4 regions of the Pseudarthrobacter sp. CC12 genome follow, and region 1 is predicted to be linked to each of the others. Evidence: riboswitches for the same ligand, from Rfam matches in the RefSeq annotation. Region 1 holds a riboswitch; each other region holds the start of a gene.
What was found. A riboswitch is a leader RNA that binds a small molecule or an ion and turns the genes downstream of it on or off. The one in region 1 is predicted to bind cyclic di-AMP.
Positions count from the first base shown of each region.

Region 1 (3,443 bases):
AAACTCGAACTTGTCTTTGTCCCTGTCTCCGACGTTGACCGCGCCAAGGACTTCTACGTCAACAAGGTGGGCTTCAACGCCGACTACGATGAGCGGCCCTCGGACGACCTCCGTTTCGTGCAGCTGACGCCGCCAGGTTCGGCCTGCTCCATCTGCATTGGCGAGGGGCTGACGGACGCACCTCCCGGCACCGGGTCAAACCTGCAACTGGTGGTCAGCGACATCACCGCGGCGCATGACTTCCTGAAAACCAACGGTGTGGACGTCAGTGACGTGGACGTCCAGGACTGGGGACACTTCGTGTACTTCGCCGATCCGGACGGCAACAAGTGGTCTGTCCAGTGCATACCCTGGCGGAACGCCGGGGCAGGCGCGGCGCCAAGCTCTGCACCTTAAACCAGTGAGGGCCGCATCCCCGGGGATGCGGCCCTCACTGCGCGGTAGTTCCCTGCCGGGCCCCACTCCAGGGCGAACGACGGCGGGGCCAGGGACGCGTCGTCGGGCGGCCGTCAATGCTGGAAAGGCTCAGCTGAAGGTGCCGCTTCGTCGCGCCGCGGCAGGGAAATGGTGCCTAGTACCAGTTGTGCGCCAGGTGGAAGTTCAGTGCACCGCAGGGGGACTGGTAGCTCTTCTTGATGTAATCCAGGCCCCAGTTGATCTGGGTCCGGTAGTTGGTGAGGTAGTCCGCACCTGAGCTGGCCATCTTCTCGGCGGGGAGGGACTGGACGATTCCGTACGCCCCGCTGCTGGGATTGGTAGCTGTGGTGGTCCAGTCGGATTCCTTGGTCCACAGGGTCTGCAGGCACTGCATCTGGTCAGGTCCCCAGCCGAATGTGGCCAGCTGGCCGGCGGCGTATGCCTGGGCGCCGGCGGGATCGTTGACTGCGACGGCGGGTGCAGGCTCGGGGGCCGGTGCGGGTGCCGGGGCGGGGGCCGGTGCGGGAGCCGCGGGCGCTGCTGCCGGAGCCGGTTCAGCCGCCTGCGGTGCAACGCTGATGGCTGCGGGAGCGGGGCTCTCCACCGGGTTGGAGCGGATTTCGCTCTTCTCGATGCTCATTTGGGCGTCGGCTGCTGCCGTGTTTGACTGGGTGGACGACGCCGGGGTCATGCTGCTGGTGGCCTGTCCGGCCGCGCCTACCCCCACCAGTACCGCGCACGATGCCGCAAGGACGGCGGCGCGCTGGCCCAGGGTGGTCTTCTTGGCCTGCGGTTTGGCCCTGTGTTTAGCCTGCAGGCATGATTCTGCCGTGTTTTTGGACATGATTGATCGCCTCTCACACCTGCGGAGTTAGCTGTCGGGTTCGGATGAGGGCATCCGGCCGTACGGAATGAAAATCACGTACTGGCTTAACCCCAAGGGCAGTCATTGCCCGGGACGGTGGGTCCCCCGCCTCTGCCGTTGCTCAATCGGAATCCGGGGAAGCGGCAGAGCTTGGCGTCAACCCGGGATATGCGGCCCGAACGGAAACCGCACCCAATCGACGGTACAGGAAGATTAAGCAGAAGTCACATTTAGGTAACGGAAGTCGCGGATTCCGCGCGTCGGTTTGCGGCCGCACGCGCTGAGGACCGGCTAAACGGAAGCAGTCCAGCCCGCCGGGGACTTCCGGTCCGGGCCGGACTGCCTCGCTACTGGCCTGCCAGGGCGTACACCGTGGTGCCACCGATGCTCTGCGACTGGAAGTTGGCGGCCACCCACTCAGCGATCTGCGTTGCTGCATCCGAGCCGCTGGTGGAGCGCATGGTCCCGCCCGCGATGAAGAAATGGATCTTTCCCTGGGACACCAGCTCCTGGAACTGCGCCAGCGTGGGGGAGGGATCGGTGCCGTTGAAGCCGCCCACCGCCATGACTGGAAGTTCGGTTGCCAGCTGGTAACCGGCGGCGTTGTTCGAACCCACCACGGCCGCAGCCCAGGTGTAGCTTGAGGCCCCCGCCCGGAGCGCGGTGACCAGCCCGGCCGACGGCGTGGGGGCACCCAAGAGGCCGCCCATCCCTCCACTGCGGCCCCTGGCAAACCCTGTGCCGCCTTGGGTACCTGGCTGCCGGAAGCCCTGTCCCTGCGTGCCCTGTCCCTGCGTGCCTTGGGCTGTGCTGCCTGTTCCACTGGGGCCGAATCCGTTCCCGTTGCCCCCGGTGCCGCCGGGCGCTCCGCCCGGGCCCGTACCGCCCGGGCCCGTACCGAACCCTGACGTGGGGCCTGCGCTGACGATTGCCCCGCTGTGCGCCGCCGATGCCGTGGAGACGGAGTAGGCAAGCGGCCCGGCGAGCGACGCAGCAACGGCCAGCACCGCCGTCGTCCGCTGGAGGGAGCGGCGGCCCAGGAACCGGTTGAGGCCCACTCCGGCGGAAGCGGCCAGCCCTGCCGCCAGCACCAGCCAGCGCAGCCACGGACCGTAGGCCGAGGTGGTGCCCAGCAGGGAGAACGCCGTCAGGGCTGCCGCTGCCACCGCCGCCGCGAGCGGGATGGCAGCGGCCAGCTGCTGCCTGTGCTGCCACAGGAGAACAGCGCCCAGGCCGGTAAGTGCCGCAATGCCCGGCGCCAGCGCCACCGCGTAGTAGGGGTGGATGATGCCGGCCATGAAGCTGAACACCAGGCCCGTCACCAGGACCCACGAGCCCCAGGCCACCACCGACGCACGCACCGGATCCGTCCGCGGCGCCCGTCGGCCCACCCACAGCAGGCCCGCCGCAAGGATCAGGGCGGAGGGCAGCAGCCACGCTATTTGGCCACCGAACTCGCTGTTGAACATCCGGAACAGGCCGGGGACGCCCCAGCCGTTGCCCCCGCCCACGCTGCCCGTTTCGTCGCCCGTCAGCCGCCCCAATCCGTTGTAGCCAAGGGTGAGTTCCAGGATGGAGTTGTCCTGCGACCCGCCAATGTAGGGCCGCATGCTGGCAGGCGTCAGCTCGACGGCCGCGAGCCACCAGCCGGCGGAAACAACCAACGCCGCCCCTGCCGCGGCCAGCCGCAGGAGGCGCCGGCCCAGCCTGCCCGGCCCCGCAACCATGTAGGCCAGGGCGAACCCGGGAACCACCAGCAGGACCTGAAGTTGCTTGGCCAGGAAGCCGAAGCCCAGGAACACGCCGGCCAGCAGGAGCCAGCGGGGCCGGTCCTCCTGGATTGCACGGAGGATCCCGTACCCGGCGGCAGTCATGAGCAGCACCAGCAGGGCGTCAGGGTTGTTGAACCTGAACATCAGCGTGGCAACCGGCGTGAGGGCGAGGACGGCAGCGCCCAGCAACCCGGCCCGGTGGGCGACGGTGTGGTCACCCGTGGCCTGCGCCGCGGCACGGCGCACCGCAAGGTGGAGCAGCCAGGCGGCCCCGACCCCCATCAGCGCTTGCGGGACCAGGATGCTCCACGGGTTCAATCCGAAGATCCGGACGGACAGTCCCATGATCCACAACGAGGCCGGCGGCTTGTCCACCGTGATGGAGTTGG
Region 1 is NZ_JARDJH010000009.1:82,158-85,600, reverse strand. It holds gene PV772_RS09280 (VOC family protein) at 1-396, shown strand, start outside; gene PV772_RS09275 (hypothetical protein) at 572-1,261, opposite strand; cyclic di-AMP (ydaO/yuaA leader) riboswitch at 1,267-1,430, opposite strand; gene PV772_RS09270 (glycosyltransferase family 39 protein) at 1,630-3,443, opposite strand, start outside.

Region 2 (3,443 bases), on a different contig from region 1:
CGCCGGCGATCACAATGAGGTTGCTGTTGCTCTGGGCCCTCTGCGGCGTCCGTGAGGAAATAACCGGGGGCAGCCCGTGCTCGGGGACTACGGCCTTGGCGCCGTGCTTCCTGATCCGCTGGGCGGGGGTCTTGGCCATGGCCCCATTATCCCGTACCTGGTGCTCTGCTCTTGTTGACAAACCACATGAGGGGGGCGTCGCATGGGGCAATGGGTGTTGATACGCAGCGCAGGGCACGGTGGATGGCTTCCCTAATCATGCTGGTCCTGGCCGGTGCGAGCGTGGCCATCGCCCGGGTTTCGGAAGCCACCGGCGCGGTGAGGCAGTTCGAAACTACCGCCCTGATACCCGCCATCGCCGTGCTGATCATCGTCATGGCCGGCTACCTGATCAGGGGCCGGTCCGCCGGCCAACCTATGGTCCTGACCCGCCTGAAATGGAAGTACCGCGTCCTGACAATCGCCGCGATAGCAGGCGCGGCAATCACCTGGTTGCTTTCTATGGCCCGCCCCCACGACCTTCTGATCGCCGCCTACATTCCCGCCGTTCTGGCGAACCTGATCTTCAACCTTTTCGACCGACGCACACCACCTCCCACAAGGGCCTAACAGAGCAGAACACCTATCGCCCAACCTTCACGGATCAGGCAGAAGGCAACCTCAGATCGGGGCTCACCAACCGCAGAATCCGTGCTGAACGTGTTCGGCCGAAGGTGCACGGTCGTTGGAAACCACAGTCTCTGGTGGCCCGGAAGCGGGCGTCCGCCTGTGCCCTCCATCGCGCTAGAGCATCCGGGATTTGTATGTCACATTCAGGTCACGGCAACTCACGACGGTTTGAGAGCTTGCCATCAGGCTTTAGAGCCAGCCGTTGGGGTCGACAACTTGACCGTTGACTTCCACCTCGAAGTGGAGGTGGCAGCCGGTGGAAGCGCCCGTGGTCCCGCTGAAGGCCACAATGTCCCCCCGGGACACTTTCTGACCCTGGGTCACGTTAAAGGAAGACAGGTGGTTGTATGTGGTTTTCAGGCCATTGCCGTGATCCACGACCACGCGGTTTCCTCCGCCATACGGGTGCCAACCTGCGAAGGTGACGGTGCCTGCGGCAGCGGCCAGGACGGAAGTGCCGCACTGCGCCACAAGGTCCTGTCCCCGGTGGAAGTCCCCTGAGCCGCCCGTGATGGGACTGACCCGGTTCCCGAACGGCGAAACCGTGGTCATTGCAGCGAGCGGGGCGCCGAGAGTTCCGGCGGAGGCTGCGCGGGTGATGGAACCGGCCGACTGGGCACTGAGTAGCTGTTTCAGCTTGCCGTCCGGGTCCGCCCGGGTGCCAACGGCGGACCGGCTGAACTCGATCCGCGCTCCCGGCGCGGCGGAAATTTCAGGCTGCGCGGCGGCGGCAATGGAAGACAAGGGCTCACCCTGTTCCTGTGCTGCCATCATCGGCCCGGTCACCGGAACACTCACGGTGAGTACCAGACCCGATGCTGCCAACGCGATGCCGGCCTTCTGGCCCATGCCACTGGCACCGGCGAAATCAGTGATCTGGCGGAAGGGCCCCCGGCGGCGGCGTGCTTCGCGGTGCGGATCGCGGGGCCTCTCCGCCGTATGAGCCTCGGCCACCCGGGGCGCCGGAGCGGGGCCTGTCGCGCGTCGGCGGCCCCTGGAGTACTGCATGGCCAAGACTTTTTCCTCTCTGGATAGCCTGCGAAGTTAGCTGTCGGATTCGGATCAGAGAGTTCAAAGACCCGGTCCGCCGTAACATGCACTTTGCGCAGAGGTATCCCGTGAGGATCCTTGGCTCGAAGTGGGCTTGCTGCTGACGGACTTCACCCCGAGGCAGTCCTGCGACTGCCGGTTGTGGTTCCTCCGCCTCTGCCAGTTGGTGACTCGTGGGCACCTGATCCGCTGGCAGAGCTCGGCTCCGGATCAGGTAACGCTTTGGTATCGATGCTTGAGGTCAAATACTAGTCGAGAAATCCGACGGTAATAAATCCGTTATCTTCCGGAACGGCACGTCACTGCGCCCGGTGGGAAGAGCATCTGGCGCGAACGATGCGCCGCGGACTACGCCGAAGGGTTGGCTCAGTCACGGAAGCGACCTTGGAGTAATCGAGTGGTCGTTCGGGATGGGTTGAGTGCTTCCTGTCGTCCGTGACAATCAATCCCGATGTTGCGAACGCCGTCATTGGGAACTGGGATCCATGGTCTGGCGACGCCGGATCTGTTGCTTGGAACAGTTGTCAAATGTAGGACAGTGTGCTGCTTCTTCCCGTGTCGAAGAATGTTGAAGCGATCTATAAGTTCTCGGAGTGGCCCGTCAGCCCATAGCCGCATGCGGCCTTCCAACGCAGATCGAAAGTCAAAGCCTCGGCGGTTTCCGGGTTAGAGAGGCCCTGCAGTGCCTGCAACACCAGCACCGGCCCGATCACCGGCGCCGGAACGGAGGGCCGGCCCCGCCGCGACGGGAACAGGTCCTCCATCATCGAATCCGGAAACAAGCGCCCCCGATGCCTGGCCAGAAAAGCAAAGATACTGCCCGGAGCCAACAACTCCCCGGCCAGCGCTTCCACATCCAAATACCCGCGTTGCGCATCCTCGCGTCCCTGCATAAGACCAGTCTCAACCGCCACGCCCACCAGTCCAGCCGACGCGCCCCACATCCGCCGATTAGCAGGCTCCTAGTGCCGCTGGGCTGACAGGGCCGCGATCAGTTGGTCGGGGTGCCGGGTGGACGCCAGCCAGTACGGGGTCCGGTCGGAGGGATCGGTGATCTCGATCCGGACCACCGGATCCACCCAGCCACGGATGCACAGAAACGCCAGGCCATTGAGCCGGGTGCCGCGTTCCGCCGTCGCTTCGGCGCGGCGGAACGCCGTCGTGGTGCCGACGAAGCTCCGTTCGATCGTGGCCCGGCCCACACGCAGCGTTGACCCGGTCACCTGGATTGTCGGGGTGGAGCGGACCAGCACTACGAAAATGATGGCGAACAGCACAATAGCTCCGGTGATCCCGGCCGCGATGCTGATGGGCGCCAGAATCAGGATTACGGCGCTCGAGAAGCCCGCGGAGACCAGCCAGATCCAGAAGTTCGGCCAGAGCTTCTCGGTGTAAAGAACGCTGGCGTCACCGGGTGCGCTCTTTTGGGCAGGCGCAGCTCCACTGGATTCAGGCATACGGCCAGCTTTCCACTTTTCCCGGGCTATTTCATCTTGGCGGCGGCCGTGGCGGCCCGTGCGCCACCGGCCCCGCGCCCGGGGCGGGGGTTACGTCCGTTAGCGTGGTGTAGAGGCCCCGGTCACCTACACCTTTACCGCCCAAACCCACCCAATAGAGGACAACCCAAGCTGGTGCCCCTCGCGAACTAAATGACGGGTCCGTGAGCATGAATCCCCGCCGTCCAGGACCAATGCGCACAAAATCTAACGCTTAGTCATTGTTGG
Region 2 is NZ_JARDJH010000010.1:55,772-59,214, reverse strand. It holds gene PV772_RS09780 (hypothetical protein) at 1-139, opposite strand, end outside; gene PV772_RS09775 (hypothetical protein) at 244-609, shown strand; gene PV772_RS09770 (M23 family metallopeptidase) at 859-1,677, opposite strand; cyclic di-AMP (ydaO/yuaA leader) riboswitch at 1,688-1,934, opposite strand; partial or broken gene PV772_RS09765 (transposase) at 2,319-2,612, opposite strand; gene PV772_RS09760 (DUF3093 domain-containing protein) at 2,682-3,176, opposite strand.
Region 2: it holds a riboswitch for cyclic di-AMP, as region 1 does, so the genes downstream of both, PV772_RS09770 (M23 family metallopeptidase) here and PV772_RS09275 (hypothetical protein) in region 1, are expected to answer to the same signal.

Region 3 (3,443 bases), on a different contig from region 1:
CTGGACGGCGTCGATGAAAGCGGCGCCGCCGGGGCCTTGGTGGATGATGTCCTCGACATCCTGAAGGACGGACCCGTGGACTACACCCTGTTCTTCCGCAACCTGGGTAAAGCCGCCCGAGGGGACCGCCGCCCCGTGCGCGGCATGGTCCTTGACCTTGCCGCCCTTGATTCCTGGGTGGTGGGGTGGCAGGATCTCCAGCCGGACGCTCAGCTGATGGACAGCGTGAATCCTGCGTACATTCCCCGGAACCACCTTGTGGAGGAGGCGCTGTCCGCAGCCACCGGAGGGGACCGGGCTCCGCTGCAGCAGCTGCTGGCAGCTGTCAGCCACCCCTTCACTGAACGGCCCGGCCTGGAACGCTATATGCAGGGACCGCCGGAGGACTTCGGCAGCTACATGACGTTCTGCGGGACCTGACCGCGGCGGCGCGGCGGGTGCGTTAACGACAGGAGGGTGGCAGCCGGTTTCCCGGCTGCCACCCTCCTTCACAGTCGGCACCGCCATGCGGGCCCGACCGGCAGGGACTAGGCTACGCGCACTGCGGAGTACCCGCCGAGCCAGCTGATGGAGTGCACCTGCGTGTCGAAGCCGTTGACGCCGCCGCTGACAACCTGGCCGTTGCCTGCGTAAACGCCCACGTGGCCGGAGGTGATGATCAGGTCACCGGGGGCGGGAGAGCCCACCACCGTGCCGTACTGGAAGAACTGGGTGGGGGCCAGGTCGCCTACGGACTTGCCGACGGAGCGCAGTGCCTTCTCAACCATCGCGGTGCAGTCCTGCTGGACACCCAGCTGGCTGTAGGCCGAGGCGAGGATCGCCGCGCCGGTGCCGGTGCCCGTAGTGGAAGCCACAGGCGTTGCCGAGGCGTAGGACATGTTCATGCCGGTGTTGGCCGGTGCGGTGGCGGCTGCCGCCTGCACGGGTGCTGCAGCCGGGGCCGGTGCCGGCGCTGCGGTGTAGCCGGCGCCGGGAATCTGGATCTGGTCGCCCGGGTAAATGACCGAGGACAGGCCCAGGCCGTTGGCGGACAGGACGTCATTGAGGTTGACGCCGTACGCCGCGGCGATGGCGCCGAGGGTGTCGCCGGAAACCACGGTGTGGACGTTCCCTGCTGCTGCGGCAGGGGCTGCAGCAGGTGCTGCGGCGGTGGCCTGCACACTGGTCTGCTCAGTAGTGTCCGGTGCGGTTACGCCAGCGTGGGCCGGAGCGCCCACGCCGAACGCAATGCCGGACGCTGCTGCCACAGCGAGCGCCGGGCGGCCCAGGGAGCGGGCCTGCGACTTGGCTGTTACGGCGAGGCCCTCGAGCACAATGGAGCGGGCCGGAGTCGCGCGGTGGCGGGCTGAAATGGAATTTTTTGACACGGTTGATCGCCTCTCCCATGCCTGCGGGGTGAGCTGTCGGGTTCGGGCTGGAGATACCCGGCCGGGAGCGGCCCCGCGATGGAGGGAGGCGCTGCCGACTTAACCCCTAGGCCACATGTGGCCGTGGAAACTTGGTTCCCCCGTCCCTGCCAACTGGAGCGGTTGGATCCCATGGTCAGCGGCAGGGCTCGGCATACTGACGGGAATGTCCCGTCTGAGAGGGACACCTGACGACCCTAACCCATGGGCACGGCGATTGTCACATTTAGGTAACATACGAGGCTGCCCTCTCGAATTGCGCAAACGTGTGGACGATAAGCCTGCTTCCCGCCTGACCTCGACTGATGGCGGTGGCTACCGTCCAAGTAACAATGTGGAGACGGCTTCCTGCGTGCCCCTCCAATCCGCCGGTAAGCTTCGGGACTATGCCCCTGTTCGTGACCACCGCCAGGTTCCCCGTACTGGGGGGCCTGGCGGCTGTTGCCCTGGCCGCCACCGTTGTCCTTCCGGCCACTGCCGACGACCCGCCCCCAACCGGCGGGTATCCTTCGTGGGCAGACGTGCAGGCGGCCCAGTCCTCGGAAGCTTCGAAGGCGGGGGAGATCACCATCATCAACGGACTGCTGTCCCGCCTCGAAGCCGAGTCTGAGGCGGCAGGGGAAGCCGCCGTGCGCTCGGCGGCAGGGTACGCTGCCGCCGACGCCGGGCTCCAGGCAGCTTCTTCCCGCCTCGAGACCCTTTCCGCCCGGTCCGCCCACGCCAACCAGGAGTTGGCACGTTACCGGAAAGACCTCGGCGCCCTGGCTGTCGAGTCCTACAAAACCGGCGGAACCAACACGGGGTTCTTCGTGGCGCTGGATGCCCTGGGAACCAACAGCGTCCAGGGGCTCAACCTGGTCAAGCTCGTTGGGGACAAGACTGCGGCCCTGGTCACCAAGGCGGCGGCCGCTGAACAGGCAGCCGCCGCCCTTGCCGACCAGGAGAAGGTTGCCAGGAGCGAGCGGGAGCGGCTTGCCGCGGAGGCGAAGGCAACGCTGGAGTCCGCCCGCGCGGCCCAGGATTCGCTGGCCCGGCAGGTGGCGGAGGAACAGCGGCATGGCGGCGAGCTGACAGCCCAGCTCGCAGCCCTGAAAGGCACGACGGCGGCCCTTGAGGGTGAGTACCGCCAGGGCCAGGCGGCGCAGGCTGCCTACGAGGCGGCCCAGGCGGCCAAGCGCGCCGCCGCGCAGGAGCAGGCCCGGCAGCAGGCGGAGGCCGAGGCCAGGGCCTCCGCCGCGGCGGCGCAGCAGCCGAAGGCACCCGCGCCCGCGGCAAACCCGGCCCCGGCAGGTCCCGTCCAGCCCGGCGGTGTCCAACCCGTTCCGGTCCCTCCTCCCGCTGTCGATCCCGGGCCGGCCGCCCCGGAGGCGCCGGCCCCGCCGGCTCAGCCCGCCGTCGTCGTTCCTTCCGTTCCCGGCGGTGCGGTGAACGATCCGGCCGGAGCGAAAAGCTATGCATCGGGGCGCCTGGCCGCCTACGGGTGGGGCCAGGACCAGTTCCTGTGCCTTGCCCAGCTGTGGACCAAGGAGTCCAGCTGGCTGACCACGGCCACCAACGCCTACTCCGGTGCCTATGGAATAGCCCAGGCGCTGCCGCCGGGCAAGTACGCCAGTGCCGGCAGCGACTGGCTCACCAGCTACCGCACGCAGGTCGACTGGGGCCTTGGCTACATCAAGGACCGGTATGGTTCCCCGTGCGCGGCATGGAACCACTCCGTCGCCCTGAACTGGTACTGATTGACGCGTTAGGCTGTCCCCATGCCTGATTTCGAACGGTTCCGCGCGCTGCTCGAAGAGGAGCGGGCCCGGCGCGTGGCACTGCTGCCGGCGCTGCGGGCGGATATCGAGGCCGCAAATTCGGCGCGCCAGGACTCCAATGTGGATGACGAGCACGATCCCGAAGGTGCCACCATTGCCTTCGAACTCTCGCAGGCTTCAGCGCTCCTGAAACAAAGCTCGGCCGGCCTTGGGCAGATCGAAGCGGCCCTTGACCGACTGGCCGCGGGAACCTACGGAACCTGCGCGGTGTGCGGGGAGC
Region 3 is NZ_JARDJH010000050.1:21,409-24,851, reverse strand. It holds gene PV772_RS21370 (protein adenylyltransferase SelO) at 1-420, shown strand, start outside; gene PV772_RS21365 (LysM peptidoglycan-binding domain-containing protein) at 528-1,367, opposite strand; cyclic di-AMP (ydaO/yuaA leader) riboswitch at 1,371-1,571, opposite strand; gene PV772_RS21360 (lytic transglycosylase domain-containing protein) at 1,793-3,142, shown strand; gene PV772_RS21355 (TraR/DksA C4-type zinc finger protein) at 3,164-3,443, shown strand, end outside.
Region 3: it holds a riboswitch for cyclic di-AMP, as region 1 does, so the genes downstream of both, PV772_RS21365 (LysM peptidoglycan-binding domain-containing protein) here and PV772_RS09275 (hypothetical protein) in region 1, are expected to answer to the same signal.

Region 4 (3,443 bases), on a different contig from region 1:
GCTGGCCACCATCATCGTCGGGTCGCTGGTCGTTGGATTGCCGACGGGCCGGATCCTGGACGCGACGGCGGTCGGACTCTTCTTCGGCATGACCCTGGGTCGGACCGGATGTTTCTTTAGCGGGTGCTGTTACGGGCGCCCCACCGCCTCGCGATGGGGGCTATGGTCCTCGGACCGTCGGGTAGGACGGCTTAGGTACCCTGTCCAGCTCTATGAGGCGTTTCTGTCATTGCTGATCGGCCTCGGAACGCTGGCCGTGACGCTGGCAGGGCCACCGAGCATTCCCGGGCTGGTCTTCGTCGGCTCCATCATGGTCTACACCCTGGGCCGGCAGTTGCTCTTCCCGTTGCGGGTGGAGTCCCGCACACGGCGGGGGCGAACACTGACCATTGTGGTGTGCACCCTGATTCTGGGCGCAGACATCATGCTGGCCGTCTTGTCCTGATCGTCACTACGGCAAAGTGAGGCCAAGCACCAACAGGCACTCAGTTCCCCCGGCCGGGGCTACGCCCGCCATGGCCTTCACGGCCATGTGCTGAGCGAGGAACCACCCAACCGGGTACCTGGGCGACACGGCCTGCCGCGGGAGCCGCGGGCTCATCCCCGTCCGGGGCCCTCACCGCCCGGTCCGCTTCCGTTGGTCGCCTCGGTTTCGTTGACCCCAGGCTGGCTGCGGGCATCATCCGTTTCTTCCGAAACGGGTTCGCTTCCTTGCTCGAACTGCGCTCGGTAACGTACACGCCGGATTCGTCTGGTCATGGAAACCATGAGCAGGACAACTCCGATGACCATGAACGCCGTCATCGCGAAACCCAGGAATCCGGGAGTTACCTGATCCGCGTCCAGCCCTGGCCTCAGACCCTCGTTGCCTGGAGCCGGGGCCGGCGTCGTAGCCAAGGCGTAAAGACCCGCGGCAACAATTGGGATTTGCACTGTATAGTCCTTTGTCCGGCTCGTTGTGTGGGCGCCCGCAGATGGCCCTCGTGCGTAATCCGCCCGAGCCCGCTGAGCGCGGTCCGTCAGGACCGCAGAGAAACAGGGTGCAGGACGCACCCGCTACTGTACCGCTTCATTGCGCGGCTGCCGCTTTTCACAGCAGTCAGCGCAGCCATCTACCTCTTAGATGAAGGCAGCCGGGTCGACGGTCTGGCCGTTGACCATGACCTCGAAGTGAAGGTGGCAGCCGGTGGAGGCACCGGTTGTGCCTACCCCTGCAATCTGCTGGCCCTGAGCCACGGACTGCCCGACCGAGACACCGATAGTGGACAGGTGGTTGTAGGTGGTCTTCAGTCCGTTGCCGTGATCGACGACGATCCGGTTGCCGCTGCCGTACGGACTCCAGCCGGCCTCGGTGACGGCGCCGGAACCGGCGGCGAAGACCGCCGTCGTGCACGCACCGGTCAAATCGATTCCGGTGTGCAGCTCCGCGGCGGCCCCGGTGATCGGGCTGGTTCTGAAGCCGAAGGGGGAGCTGACGTTAATCGACGCGAGCGGGGCACGCAACCCCTTGGAAGGGGATGCCGGGGCGTGGGCGACCTCGGGTGCTTTGACCGCCCCTGCGGGCTGCGCCGGCGCAGCGGGCGCAGGCGCTGGCTGGGAGGTCACCTCCGGGCGGTCAAATGTGAGGACAGTGTCGGCTGCTGCCGTGACCGCCGTTTCCGGGGCCGGGGCTGCCACGGCGGCTGGCCGGGGCTGGGCCGCAGCGCGGCTGCCGGGGTCTGCCTGCGCCGCGGACAGGGCAGTGAGGGCGATCATTCCCGTGACGGCTGCTGTTAGGCCGAACTGCTGGCTGCGGAGCCGGAACGTGGGTTCACGGAAGAACGGCGGGCGGCGTGCTGAGGCAGCGGCCGGAAGTGCGCGGCGACGGCCGTGTTTTGGCTGGGCAGACAAGATAGCGGTCCTCTCGGCGCCGGCGAAGTTAGCTGTCGGATTCGGACGAGTGGACTGTCCGGCTGCCCTGCAGGACGCGATTGGGACGCGTGGTCACAGGGCCGGCTTCACCCCAAGGTGCACCATGGCACACCGTATGTGGGTCCTCCGCCCCCGCCTGAGAAAGATCAGGATCACGGACCGCCGGCGGGGTTTGGCGAAGCGGTCACATCCATACCCGTTGGGGGTATGTGTTGGTGCGACTCTAGCGAAGCGTCGGCGTAGGTTACAAATCCGTTATCAAAGGCGCTCCGGGCTTAAGGGGGCAGGGATGGTGACTGGCGGGGCACCGGAAGGATACGCTGGGCGAGACTTGCCCCCAGGAGAGACCAGATGGCCCTTCAACGTTCGACGCCTCCACTGCTGGTCCGCAGGCTTGCGGCGCTGCGGGCTGTCCTTTCCTGCCTCGTGATCGTCCTCCTAGTGGCCGGGCCAGTTGCCTTCTGTAATGGGCAGGCCCACGTGGTGGGGGTGTCCGACCCTAGCCCTTACTCCGCCGCACAGCGCCAGCGCCAGACTTTGATCCCCGGGGGACAGGAGAATCCTCGGGGACGTTCGGACAGAGTGACGCCGGTCGGAGCCCAATCCGCCTCCGACGTGCTCCGCGGGGTCCCGCGCAGCGGGTGCCACGAGGCCGGAGACACCCGGTCAGTCAGTCCACGGTCGTGGCCCGTTGCTGTGACCGACGCGGCGCAGCCAAGGCCCGGAGTGCTCCTCCCTGATTTCGCGGGTCCGCGCGCCCGGCCCCCGGCATCCCACATCGCTAACAGGCCCCAAGCACCGCTGAGCCGGCAGGCGCTAACCCTAACTCAACTGTCTGTCAGTCGGACATAAAAGGGCACGTTCTCCACGTCCGGCCGCGCGAACGCCAGGCCATAGGGCCTGCAAGTGGCACCCTTCGACCAGGCTGGCGTAAACACCGCGTGCGGCCGCCCTTTGGGTCCTGCCTTCAGCGATCAGAAGGAGGCCCGAGAGAGAACATCAGCCAAACAGCCGGCACATCAGAAACATCAGCCGGTCTCCGCACCAGGTTCCTCCCGTTCAGTATTGGAAAGAGAGAAAGAAATGACACACGGAAGCACCCACAAGATGCTCGATGCCTACCCGAAGGATCTTGGCGGCATCGATCAGCACATGCTCGCCGAATGCATTGCAGCGTGCTTTGACTGCTCACAGGCCTGTACCGCCTGCGCTGATGCCTGCCTCGGCGAAGACATGGTCGCCGAGTTGACCAAATGCATCCGCACCGATCTTGACTGTGCAGACATCTGCGCGGTCACGGCAAACGTCCTCTCCCGCCACACCGCCTTTGATGCCAACGTCACCCGCGCGGTGCTCCAGGCCTGTGCCACAGCGTGCAAAGCCTGCGCCGAGGAATGCGAACAACACGCAGGCATGCATGAACACTGCCGGCTCTGTGCCGAGGCATGCCGCCGTTGCGAAAAGGCATGCAACGACCTTCTCAGCTCGCTCGGCTGACCCTGCCCCAGGGCCCTACCCAACGGTGACCGGAG
Region 4 is NZ_JARDJH010000022.1:3,307-6,749, reverse strand. It holds gene PV772_RS14895 (prolipoprotein diacylglyceryl transferase family protein) at 1-445, shown strand, start outside; gene PV772_RS14890 (M23 family metallopeptidase) at 1,120-1,890, opposite strand; cyclic di-AMP (ydaO/yuaA leader) riboswitch at 1,896-2,099, opposite strand; gene PV772_RS14885 (four-helix bundle copper-binding protein) at 2,995-3,408, shown strand.
Region 4: it holds a riboswitch for cyclic di-AMP, as region 1 does, so the genes downstream of both, PV772_RS14890 (M23 family metallopeptidase) here and PV772_RS09275 (hypothetical protein) in region 1, are expected to answer to the same signal.